2 regions of the Micromonospora sp. DT178 genome follow, and region 2 is predicted to be linked to the other one. Evidence: riboswitches for the same ligand, from Rfam matches in the RefSeq annotation. Region 2 holds a riboswitch; the other holds the start of a gene.
The links. A riboswitch is a leader RNA that binds a small molecule or an ion and turns the genes downstream of it on or off. The one in region 2 is predicted to bind thiamine pyrophosphate.
Positions count from the first base shown of each region.

Region 1: another riboswitch for thiamine pyrophosphate. It lies ahead of thiE (thiamine phosphate synthase); the one in region 2 lies ahead of ACLQ22_RS29200 (ECF transporter S component).

Region 1 covers NZ_JBNCKV010000002.1:383,310-388,563, reverse strand. Annotated here, with positions in the region: gene ACLQ22_RS05655 (thiamine phosphate synthase) at 1-371, opposite strand, end outside; gene ACLQ22_RS05650 (thiazole synthase) at 467-1,246, opposite strand; gene thiS (sulfur carrier protein ThiS) at 1,243-1,443, opposite strand; gene thiO (glycine oxidase ThiO) at 1,434-2,633, opposite strand; gene thiE (thiamine phosphate synthase) at 2,627-3,253, opposite strand; TPP riboswitch at 3,248-3,356, opposite strand; gene ACLQ22_RS05630 (endonuclease domain-containing protein) at 3,721-4,383, shown strand; gene ACLQ22_RS05625 (aldo/keto reductase) at 4,782-5,254, opposite strand, start outside.
Region 2 covers NZ_JBNCKV010000022.1:82,446-87,699, forward strand. Annotated here, with positions in the region: gene ACLQ22_RS29190 (energy-coupling factor transporter transmembrane component T family protein) at 191-991, opposite strand; gene ACLQ22_RS29195 (ABC transporter ATP-binding protein) at 1,053-2,468, opposite strand; gene ACLQ22_RS29200 (ECF transporter S component) at 2,590-3,183, opposite strand; TPP riboswitch at 3,257-3,362, opposite strand; gene ACLQ22_RS29205 (permease) at 3,623-4,564, shown strand; gene ACLQ22_RS29210 (TIGR03943 family putative permease subunit) at 4,561-5,254, shown strand, end outside.

The DNA.
Region 1 (5,254 bases), on a different contig from region 2:
GTGCTGGTCGGGTAGACGGGAGAGAGGGTGGCGTAGTCCTCCGTGGTCAGTCGCGCCAGCTCCGCCCGGTCGTGGCAGGATCGGCCGACCAGGCCGAGGCGCGGCGGCGGGTACGGCCCCGCCGACGGCAGGTGCACGGCGTCGCCGCCGAGCGGGTCGGGGCCGGCGACGACCAGGGCGCCGCCCGCCTCGGCGAGGATCGCGCGCAGCTCGACGGCGAGGGCGGCGCGCTCGGCCCGGGGCAGGTCCTTCTCCCGCAGCACCACCCACCGCACTCCCCCGGCGACCGCGCCCGCCACGACGTCGACCAACGACCGCCGCGCCTGCCACCGGTCCGTCAACAGCACGACGCCGGCCGGCCCGCCCGAGATCTTGGCGGGAAACGGCCCCTCCAGGGGCCCTTCCGTACCAAGATCCGCAGCCGACACCAAAGCCGAAGCGGCGAGAGCGGGACCGGGGCTGGCGGTCACAGGTCCGGCCGTCCCTCGTCCGGGGTGGAGGCGAGCGCGTGGAAGCGGCGGGCGATCCGGCCGGCCCCGTACGCGAGCCGGCCTGCCTCGACCGCGTACCGCATCGCGGTGGCCATCGCCACCGGGTCGGCGGCGCGGGTGACCGCGCTGGCGAGCAGCACCGCGTCGCAGCCCAGCTCCATGGCCAGCGCGGCGTCCGAGGCGGTGCCGATGCCGGCGTCCAGGATCACCGGCACGTCGACGCCCTGCCGGATCAGCCGGATGTGGTGCGGGTTCGACACGCCCAGCCCGGAGCCGATCGGCGCGCCCGCCGGCATCACCGCGGCGCAGCCGACGTCTGCCAGCCGGCGTGCCAGGATCGGGTCGTCCGACGTGTACGGCAACACCACGAACCCGTCGTCGACGAGTTCCTCGGCGGCGCGCAGCAGCTCCACCCCGTCGGGCAGCAGCGTGCGCTCGTCGCCGATCACCTCCAGCTTCACCCAGTCGGTGCCGAACGCCTCCCGGGCCAGGTGCGCCACCTTCACCGCCTCGCCGGCGGTGTAGCAGCCGGCGGTGTTCGGCAGCAGCCGCACGCCGCAGCGGTCCAGCAGGTCCAGCAGCCCGCCGGCGGTACCGGGGGCGGTGTCGACCCGGCGCAGCGCCAGGGTGACCAGTTCGGTGCCGGAGGCGCGGATCGCGTCCTCCAGCACCCGCAGGTTGGCCGCGCCGCCGGTGCCGAGGATCAGCCGGGACCTGAAGCTCACGCCACCCAGGTCGAAGCTCACCCCCGTCACCCGCCCTGCGCGGCGCTGAGCACCTCGACGCGGTCGCCGTCGCGCAGCACGGTCGCCGGCCAGCCCGTACGCGGCACCACCTCCCCGTTGACCGCGACGGCGAGGCCGCGCTGCTGGTCGGTGACCGCGCGGACCAGGTCCGCCACGGTCGAGCCGCCGGGCAGGCTGCGCCCGGCGCCGTTCACCGTCAGTTCCACGTGTGCTCCTTCTCGGGTGCGGACGGGTCGTGCCCGAGCCGGGCGACGGCGGCCGGGACGGCGGAGGTCGCCGGGCCTGCGGGGGTGGCCGGGTCGGTGGCGGGTCCAACGGTCGGCGGCGTCGCGAACCGGGCCGGGGTGAAGGGGGCGAGCAGGGGGTCCGTCGCACCCGTGACGACCAGCTCGGCGATCAGGTCGGCGGTGACCGGGGTGAGCACGATGCCGTGCCGGTGGTGCCCGGTGGCGGCGAGCACGCCGGGCCGGCCCGCCAGCGGGCCGAGGATCGGGGCGTTGTCGGGGGTGCCGGGGCGCAGGCCGGCGAGGGTCTCGACCAGGTCGTACTCGGCCAGCTCGGGCAGCAGGTCGACGGCGGCGCGCAGCAGGCGCAGCACCGCCCCGGCGGACACGTCGGTGTCGGAGCGCTCCTCGACGGTCGCGCCCACCACCACCTCCCCGTCGTCGCGGGGCACGAGGTAGACGTGCTCGCCGTCGGCGTACCCCCGGATGACGTGCCGGAAGCCCGGCGCGCCGCCGCCCGGCGCGCGGAGCCGGACCACCTGCCCCTTCACCGGCCGCACCGGCAGCCCGGTCAGGGCCGCGGCGCCGCAGCCGGCCGCGACCACCGTGACGTGGGCGTCCACGTCGGACAGGGAGCGCACGGCGACGGGGACCAGCGTGGCGCCGGCCCGCTCGGCGGCCACGCGCAGCGCCGGCACCAGCCGGCGCGGGTCGACCTGGTGGTCGGTGGCGGCGAGCGCCCCGCCGCGCACCCGGGGGGCCAGCGCCGGCTCGCGGTCCCGCAGCGCCGACGGGCGCAGCGGCGTCACCGGCAGCCCGATCCCCTGCTGGTACGCCCACAGCCGGCGCGCCTCGGCCAGGTCGTCGGCGGTGAGCCCGACCATCAGCGTGCCCTCGCTCCGGTAGCCGACGTCCAGGCCGGTGGCGGCGGTCAACTCGGCGGCGAAGGCCGGCCAGCGGGCGGCGGAGGCGGTCAGCAGCCCGGTCAGCTCGTGCTCGCCGAAGTACGCCTCGGCGACCGGGGCGAGCATGCCGGCGGCGACGTGGGACGCGCCGGATCCGGGGGCGGGGTCGTGCACGACGACGCGCAGTCCGCGCTGCGCGCAGCGCCAGGCGATCGCCAGCCCGACCGGTCCCGCCCCCACCACGGCGACGTCCGGTCGGTTCAGCACCCCAGCGCTCCCAGCAGCTCCGTCGTCGCCCGGGCCGGATCCGCCGCTCCGGAGAGGGCTCCCACCACCGCCACCCCGTACGCCCCGGCGGCCAGCAGCGCGGGCACCCTCGCGGCGGTCACCCCGCCGATCGCGACGACCGGCACGTCCACGGCGTCGGCGACGGCGCGTACCCCGGCCGGACCGATCGGCGACGGCAACCCCGTCTTGGTGTGGGTGGCGTGGCAGGGGCCCACGCCCAGGTAGCTGGCCCCGGCGGCGACCGCCTCGGCGGCCGTCCCCGGCTCCCGGGCGGTCGCGCCGAGCACGGCGGTCGCGCCGAGCACCCGGCGGGCGGCCCCGACCGGCAGGTCGTCGGCGCCGACGTGCCCGCCGGCGGCGCCCACGGCCAGCGCCACGTGCAGCCGGTCGTTGACCAGGCAGGTGGCGTCGTACCGGGCGCAGAGCGCGACCGCCCGGCGGGCCAGGTCGTACGCCTCCCGGTCCGTGGCGTCGTCGGTCACCCGGACCTGCACGACCAGTTCCGCGCGGGCCACCGGGAGGGCGGCCCGCAGCACGGTGAGCGGATCCCGCCCGGGTCGGGTGTCGGTGATGAGATGCAGTCGCCCAAGGGACGGCACGGCAACACTCCTCCCTGCGCCGGCATTACCCGGATCAGGTTCGACGGTCGGGGGCTCACAGCCCCCCTCTCAGCCCGGTGTACCGGGCTCCCGTGGGTCACTTGCGGGTGTCACCGTACGACGGATCGCCGGATCCGCCAAGGTCGAGCTACGGATTTCACACCGACAGCCCGAACCCGAGGGACGGGGCGGCGCGTGACCGTACCGTCACGCGATGCTGTCCGGATGCCCTCCGCCGTCCGGGTGCCGCCCCGCCTCGCCTTCCTGCCGTTCCGGGCCAGCACCGCCATCGCCGAAGGGCTGCTGACCTGGACGATGCTGCGCGGGCCGTCCTGGCAGCGGCTCCTCCCCGACGTCCACGTGCACCGTGACGGCTACCGGCCGGACGACCACCGGATGTGGTGCGATGCGGTCGCACTGTCGCTGCCGGTCGGCGGGGCGATCGCCGGCCGCAGCGCCGCGTACCTGTGGGTGTCGACCTGCTCAGCCGGAACGCGCCGGTCACCGTGCTGCTGCCACGCGCCGCGCGGATGCGCGCCCACCCCCGTCTTCGGGTGCACCGGTCGGTGGTGCCGGATTCCGATCGCACGCGCCTCGGCGGGCTGCCCGTCACCACTCCCCTGCGCACCGCCTTCGACCTGGGCCGCCGGGCTCCCCGGGACGATGCCCTGGTCGCCGTCGACGCGCTGCTGCACCGCCGGGCGGTGAAACTCGCCGCGTTGCGCGCGTACGCCGACGCGCGGTCCGGCTGGCCCGGCCTGCCCCTGCTTCGGGAGGTCCTGGCGCTGGCGGAGCCGCTGGCCGAGTCTCCGATGGAGACCCGCCTCCGGCTGCTCCTGCTCGACGCGGGGTTGCCACCAGCGGTCGCCCAGCACGACGTTCGCAAGGCCGACGGGCGGTTCGTCGGCCGGGTGGACCTGGCCTGGCCCGCCCTGCGCGTCGCGGTCGAGTACGACGGCGACCACCACCGGGAACGCGCCCACTTCCGCCAGGACGTCGCCCGGCTGAACGCCCTGCGCGCGGCCGGCTGGATCGTCCTGCGCTTCACCGCCGACGACGTGCTCCGGCACCCCACTCGCACCGTCGCCCTGGTGCACCAGGCCCTCCGCGAACGCCACCCCTCCACCTGACCCGACCACCGCCCTCGGTGGACGACCCCGCCGAAACACCACCCACCACCACCTCGCCGGCCTCGGTGGAACGCTGCGGGTGTTTCAGGTACTGGATGACACCCGTGCCGTTCCACCCAGCCACGCGCGCGGCGGCACCCGCCATTGCACCGCGGCGTAGGGGTGCACCGTGCAACTCGACCGTCAGTGGAACATGGCGGGTGTTTCCGGGGACGCGTGACACTCGTGCCGTTCCACCGAGCCACCGCTGGGTGTGGGTGGCGGGATGGCCCGGGGGCGGTGGGTGCCGCGCGGCACTTGCGTCGCGTTGGTGTGCCCCGATGGCGGCGGTGACGTGGTGGCAGCGCATCGCCCCCGGTGCCGCAGTGCTGCGGTGCCGGGGGCGGTGTCGACGTGGCTCAGAGGGCGGCGCGCAGGGCTTCCAGGTCCTCGTCGGCGGGTTGCCAGGTGCCCGCCGCCGCGTTGGCGCGTACCTGCTCGGGCGTGGTGGCGCCGGCGATCACCGAGGTCACCGCGGGCTGGGCGGCCAGCCCGCCGATCGCCACCTGGAGCATCGACAGCCCCCGCTCGGCGGCATACGCCTCGATCGCCTCGATGGTGTCCCAGTCGGCGGCGGCGAGTCGCTGGGCGTACCGGCCGCCACCGGCGAGGCGGCTGCCGGCCGGCGGGGCCTCGTTGCGCTTGTACTTGCCGGTGAGCAGCCCGTTGGCCAGCGGGAAGAACGGCAGCAGCCCGAGGCCGAAGCGCTCGCACGCCGGCACCACCTCGGCCTCGACGCCGCGCTCCAGCAGGCTGTAGTGGTTCTGCGCGCTGATGAACCGGGACCGGCCGTTCGACGAGGCCACCCAGTCCGCGTCGGCGATCTGCCAGC
Region 2 (5,254 bases):
GTGCCGGCCGGGTGGAGCGTCGTCACCGGCGACTCCACCCGGTCCGCCCGCGCTCGGCCACCCGGGCCGGGGATTCCACCCGGTCCGCCCGCGCTCGGCACTCCGGGCCGGCGATTCCACCCGGCCCGTCCGTGCTCGACCAGCCAGGCCGGCGACTCCGCCCGGTCCGTCGGCCGATCAACGGACGCCGTCAGCCGATCAACGGGCGGAAGGTGCCGAGCAGCACGCTGACGGTCAGCGCGGCCCCGGCGAGCACCGCCGCACCGGCGATCAGCAGGCCGTCGGCGGCGACGAAGCGCTGCCGCCGGGCGACGGTGCGCGGGACACCGGCGTCGAAGCCCCGGGCGTCCATCGCCACGGCCAGCCGGGTGCCCCGGCGGATCGCCCCGACGAGCAGCGCGAAGGCCGTCGACACGAACAGCCGCAGCTTCGCCAGCGGGTTGCGGCCGGCCTCGACTCCCCGGGCGCGACGGGCCATGGAGATCATCTGCCACTCCTGCCCCAACAGCGGCACGAGTCGGAACGCGGCCAACGCCCCGATGGCGAACCGGGCCGGCGCCTTCGCATTCTGGATCAGCGCGTCCGCCAGGTCGGTCGGGTCGGTGGTGGCGAAGACGATCACGCCGGGCAGCGCCACCGCGAACATGCGCAGCACCAGGCCGAGCGCGGTGAGCAGCACCTCGGAGGTGACCACCACCGGGCCGGCCTCGACCAGCACCCGGCCGGAGCGCTCGGCCGCGAAGAGCACCAGCGTCACCACCACGCCGACCGCGCCGACGAGCAGCGGCCAGGCCCGTCGCGCCAACACCCGCAGGCGGACCCCGAACAGCGGCAGCAGGGCCAGCTCGACGGCGATCGCGATGGCCGGGGCCACCGGGTCCAGGGTGGCGATCAGGATGAACGAGAACACCAGCGCCGCGGCGAGCTTGGCCACCGGGTTGCGCCGGGCCAGCAACGCCTCCGGCGCGGCGACCGGCTCGAAACTGATCACGCCCGCTCCAGGGTGTGGCGGCGGTCTGGGTGGGTGACCGGTGCGGCGGTCCGTTCGCTGGTCACGGGCGTTCCAGGGTGAGGCGGCGATCTGCCAGGGCGGCGACGAACTCCGCATCGTGGGTGACGGCGACCAGGCCGTGACCGGCGTCGCGCAGCTCGGCGAAGAGGTCCACCAGCTCCAGCCAGGTGCGCCGGTCCTGGCCGAAGGTCGGTTCGTCGCAGACGAGCAGGCGGGGGGCGGTGGCCAGGGCGGTCGCCACGCTCAGCCGCCGCGCCTCCCCGCCGGAGAGGGTGTACGGGTTGGCCGCCGCGAGCTTGGTCAACCGCAGCCGGGACAGCAGCCCGTCCACCGTGGCCCGGACCGCCGCCTCGGGCTGGCCGGTGCGGCGCGGGCCGAGCGCCAGCTCGTCGAACACGGTGTTGGTGACGAACTGGTGCTCCGGGTCCTGGAAGACCGAGCCGATCCGGTGGGCCAGTGCCGGGGCGCGCCAGCGGTGCGGGGGCGTGCGGGCGTCGCCACCGGCCAGTGCCGTCGTCGCCGTGACCCGGCCGGCCCCGGGCTTGAGCAGGCCCCCGAGCAGCAGGGCGAGGGTCGACTTGCCGGCCCCGTTGGGCCCGAGGACGGCGAGCGCCTCGCCGGCGCGTACCGCCAGGTCGACGGGGGCCAGCCGGGGCGGCAGGCCGAGCCGGTCGGCGGCGAGCAGCACGTCGCCGGCCGGCGTGGTCGCGTGGCGTGGCGGTACCGGGCGGCCGGGCACCCAGACGCCCTCGTCGGCGAGCGCGTCGCCGTGCGTGCCGAAGACGGCCTCGGGCGTGCCGTCGGCGCGGACGCCGCCGCCAGGTTCGAGCACGACCACCCGGTCGACCAGGGGCAGCGCCTCGGCGACCCGGTGCTCGACCAGGATCAGCGTGGTGTCGGCGTCCAGCGCGCCGGCCACCGCCGCCCGGATCAGCGCCGCGCCGGTCGGGTCGAGGTTGGCGGTCGGCTCGTCGAGCAGCAGCAAACCGGGGCGCAGGGCCAGCACCCCGGCCAGGGCGAGCCGCTGCTGCTCGCCGCCGGAGAGCGCGGCGGTGGGGCGGTCCCGGGGGTACGGGAAGCCGACCCGGGTGAGCGCCTCGTCGACGCGGGGCCAGATCTCCCCGGCGGGGGTGCCGCGGTTCTCCAGCCCGAACGCCACGTCGTCGCCGCTGCGGGCCATCACGAGCTGGGTCTGCGGGTCCTGGAAGACGATGCCCACCCGCTCCCGGCCCTTGCGGGGGTCGAGCCCGTTGATCTCGACGGTGCCCTCCTGCTCGCCCGAGTCCTCGGGCAGCAGCCCGGCCAGCGCGGCGAGCAGCGTGCTCTTGCCGGCCCCGGAGGGCCCCAGCAGCAGCACCCGCTCGCCGACCTCGACGCGCAGGTCGACCCCCCGCACGGCCCACGCCCGTCGCCCGGCGTGCCGCCACCCGAACCCCCGCAAGGTCACCGCCCCCACCGCAACCCCTCCCTCCCGGCCCGCCCGCGAGCGTCGATCATGAGGTTGGCGGCAGCCACGGAGATCCACATCGCCGTCAACCTCATGATCAACCTCGATCCCGGTGGGGGTGGGGGTGGGGTCAGACGGGGGTGCGGTCGCGGGCGGCGGGGAAGCGGTCCAGGGCGCCCGTGGTGGCCAGGGCGCGGGTCAGGGCCCAGCCGCCGGCGCCGGCGACGACGGTGGCGCTGACGATGGTGAGCAGGGCGTACGGGATCCGGTAGCTGCCCAGGGCGTACTCGCTGTTCCAGACGAAGAAGTCGAACAGGGCCGCGCCGAGGCCGGTCAGCGCGCCGGCGATCAGCGCGGTGGGCAGCCGGAACGAGCGGTACCGGAACGCGGCGAAGGCCAGCTCGGCGCCGAGCCCCTGGATCAGGCCCTGCACGATGGTGACGCCGCCCCACTCCGAGCCGAGCAGCGCGGAGACCGTCGCCGCCACCGCCTCGCAGAAGAGCGCCGCGCCGGGCTTGCGGATCACCAGGCCGCCGAGGACGGCCGGGACCAGCCACACGCCGTACATGATCGCCTGGCCGGCGGGGAAGAACGCGAACGCCGGGTCGACGGCCCGCCACAGCAGGCCCCAGGCCCAGAAGATGACGCCGAAGGCCACCGCGATCACGGCGGCGACGACGACGTCGACGGTACGCCACCGGGTGGCGGTGTTGTTGTCTCTCATGATTGCTCCCAGTCCCGAACGAGAACCAGGAGAAGACGCACGCCGCGCCCGGAACGTGCCGGACGTCGACGCGGCTGGAGGTCGACCGAACTCCCTGCGCTGGCATTACCCAGATCAGGTTCGAGGGTCTGCGGGCGGTGCCCGCACTCTCAGCGCTGTGCGCTCCCCTGTCGGATGTGAAGTTGTGGCCCGACGCTAACACCTTTGAAGATCATCGGGCAAAGTGATCTTTGCGCAGCTCACCAGCGCGTTCGATCGACGCCCCCGATCCCGGCCCGGTACTCTCGGGCGGCCACTGGGAATCCGGCAGAGGGACACGTACGTGACATCCGAGGCTGACCGCCGCGCGCCGGACGGGCCGCACCCCGGAGCGGTGGACGTGGCCGCCCCGGGCGTACGCGAGGAGACGCCGGCGGCGCCCCGCGGCCCGGAGCGGCAGATCGGGTCGGTGGAGGTCCTCGCCGGCCTGCTCATCCTGCTGGTCCTCTTCCGCGAGCCGCTCGCCCGCGCCCTCTCCGCGCCCCGGTTGCAGACCTGGACCACCGTCTTCGTCTCGGTCATGGTGCAGGCGGTGCCGTTCCTGGTCTTCGGGGTGCTGCTCTCCGCGGTGATCGCCGTCTTCGTGCCCCGGTCGTTCTGGGCCCGGGCGCTGCCGCGTCATCCCGCGCTCGCGGTGCCGGTGGCCAGCGCGGCCGGCGTGGTGCTGCCCGGCTGCGAGTGCGGGGCGGTGCCGATCGCCGGGTCGCTGATCCGGCGCGGGGTCACCCCGGCCGCGGCCCTGGCGTTCCTGCTCGCAGCCCCGGCGATCAACCCGATCGTGCTCACCGCCACCGCAGTGGCCTTCCCCGACGACCCGGCGATGGTCCTGGGCCGGGCCGTCGCGAGCCTGGTCGTCGCGATGGTGATGGGCTGGCTGTGGCTGCGCCTCGGCCGGGCCGACTGGATCCGGCTGCCGCGCCGGCCGGAGCTGGATGACGGCTCGCGCGGGCGGGCGTTCTGGGGGGCGGTCCGGCACGACGTCACGCACGCCGGCGGGTTCCTGGTGATCGGCGCGGCGGCCGCGGCCACGATCAACGTCGTGGTGCCGGAGCGCTGGTTGCAGACGCTCGCCGACGACCCCGTGCTCTCGGTGCTCGCGCTGGCCGCGCTCGCGGTGCTGCTCTCCCTCTGCTCCGAGGCGGACGCCTTCGTCGCCGCCTCGCTGTCGCAGTTCTCGCTGACCTCCCGACTGGTCTTCCTGGTGGTGGGGCCGATGGTTGACCTCAAGCTCATCTCGATGCAGGCCGGGGTCTTCGGCCGGCGGTTCGCGCTGCGGTTCGCCCCGACCACCTTCGCGGTGGCCGTCGCGGTGGCCGTCGGGACCGGGGCGGTGCTGCTGTGAACCGGCAGGCGCAGGCGGTCGTCCTGCTGCTGCTCGGGGGCGCGGTTGTCCGGGCCAGCCTCACCGACCTGCACCTGCGCTACGTCAAGGAAGGGCTGCGGCCCTTCCTGATCGCCGCCGGCCTGCTGCTGGTGGCCGCCGCGGTCATGACCCTCTTCTACGAGCTGCGCCCGCTCCTGCGACGCACGCCCGCCGGCCACCACGACGGCCACCACGCTCAGGGCGGCCAAGGCGGCCACGACGCTCAGGGCGACCACGACGGGCACGACGGCGATGGCGGGCACGACGGCCACGGCCACCACGAGCCCCGGGTCGGCTGGCTGCTGATCCTGCCCGTGCTGGGCCTGCTGCTGATCGCCCCGCCGGCCCTGGGCTCGTACGCGGCCGGGCAGGCCGGCACCGCCGTCACCACCCGGCAGCAGCCGTCCGACTACCCGCCGCTGCCCGACGGCGATCCCGTGCGGGTGGCCGTGCTCGACTACGCCTCCCGGGCCCTGTTCGACCGGGGCGCCTCGATCGGCGAGCGCCGGGTCCAGCTGACCGGCTTCGTCACCATCGGCCCCGACGGCCGGCCGCTGCTGGCCCGGATGGTGCTCTCCTGCTGCGCCGCCGACGGGCGGCCGGTCAAGCTGGGGCTGACCGGCGCGGCCCCCGACGGGCTCGCCGACGACACCTGGATCGAGGTGACCG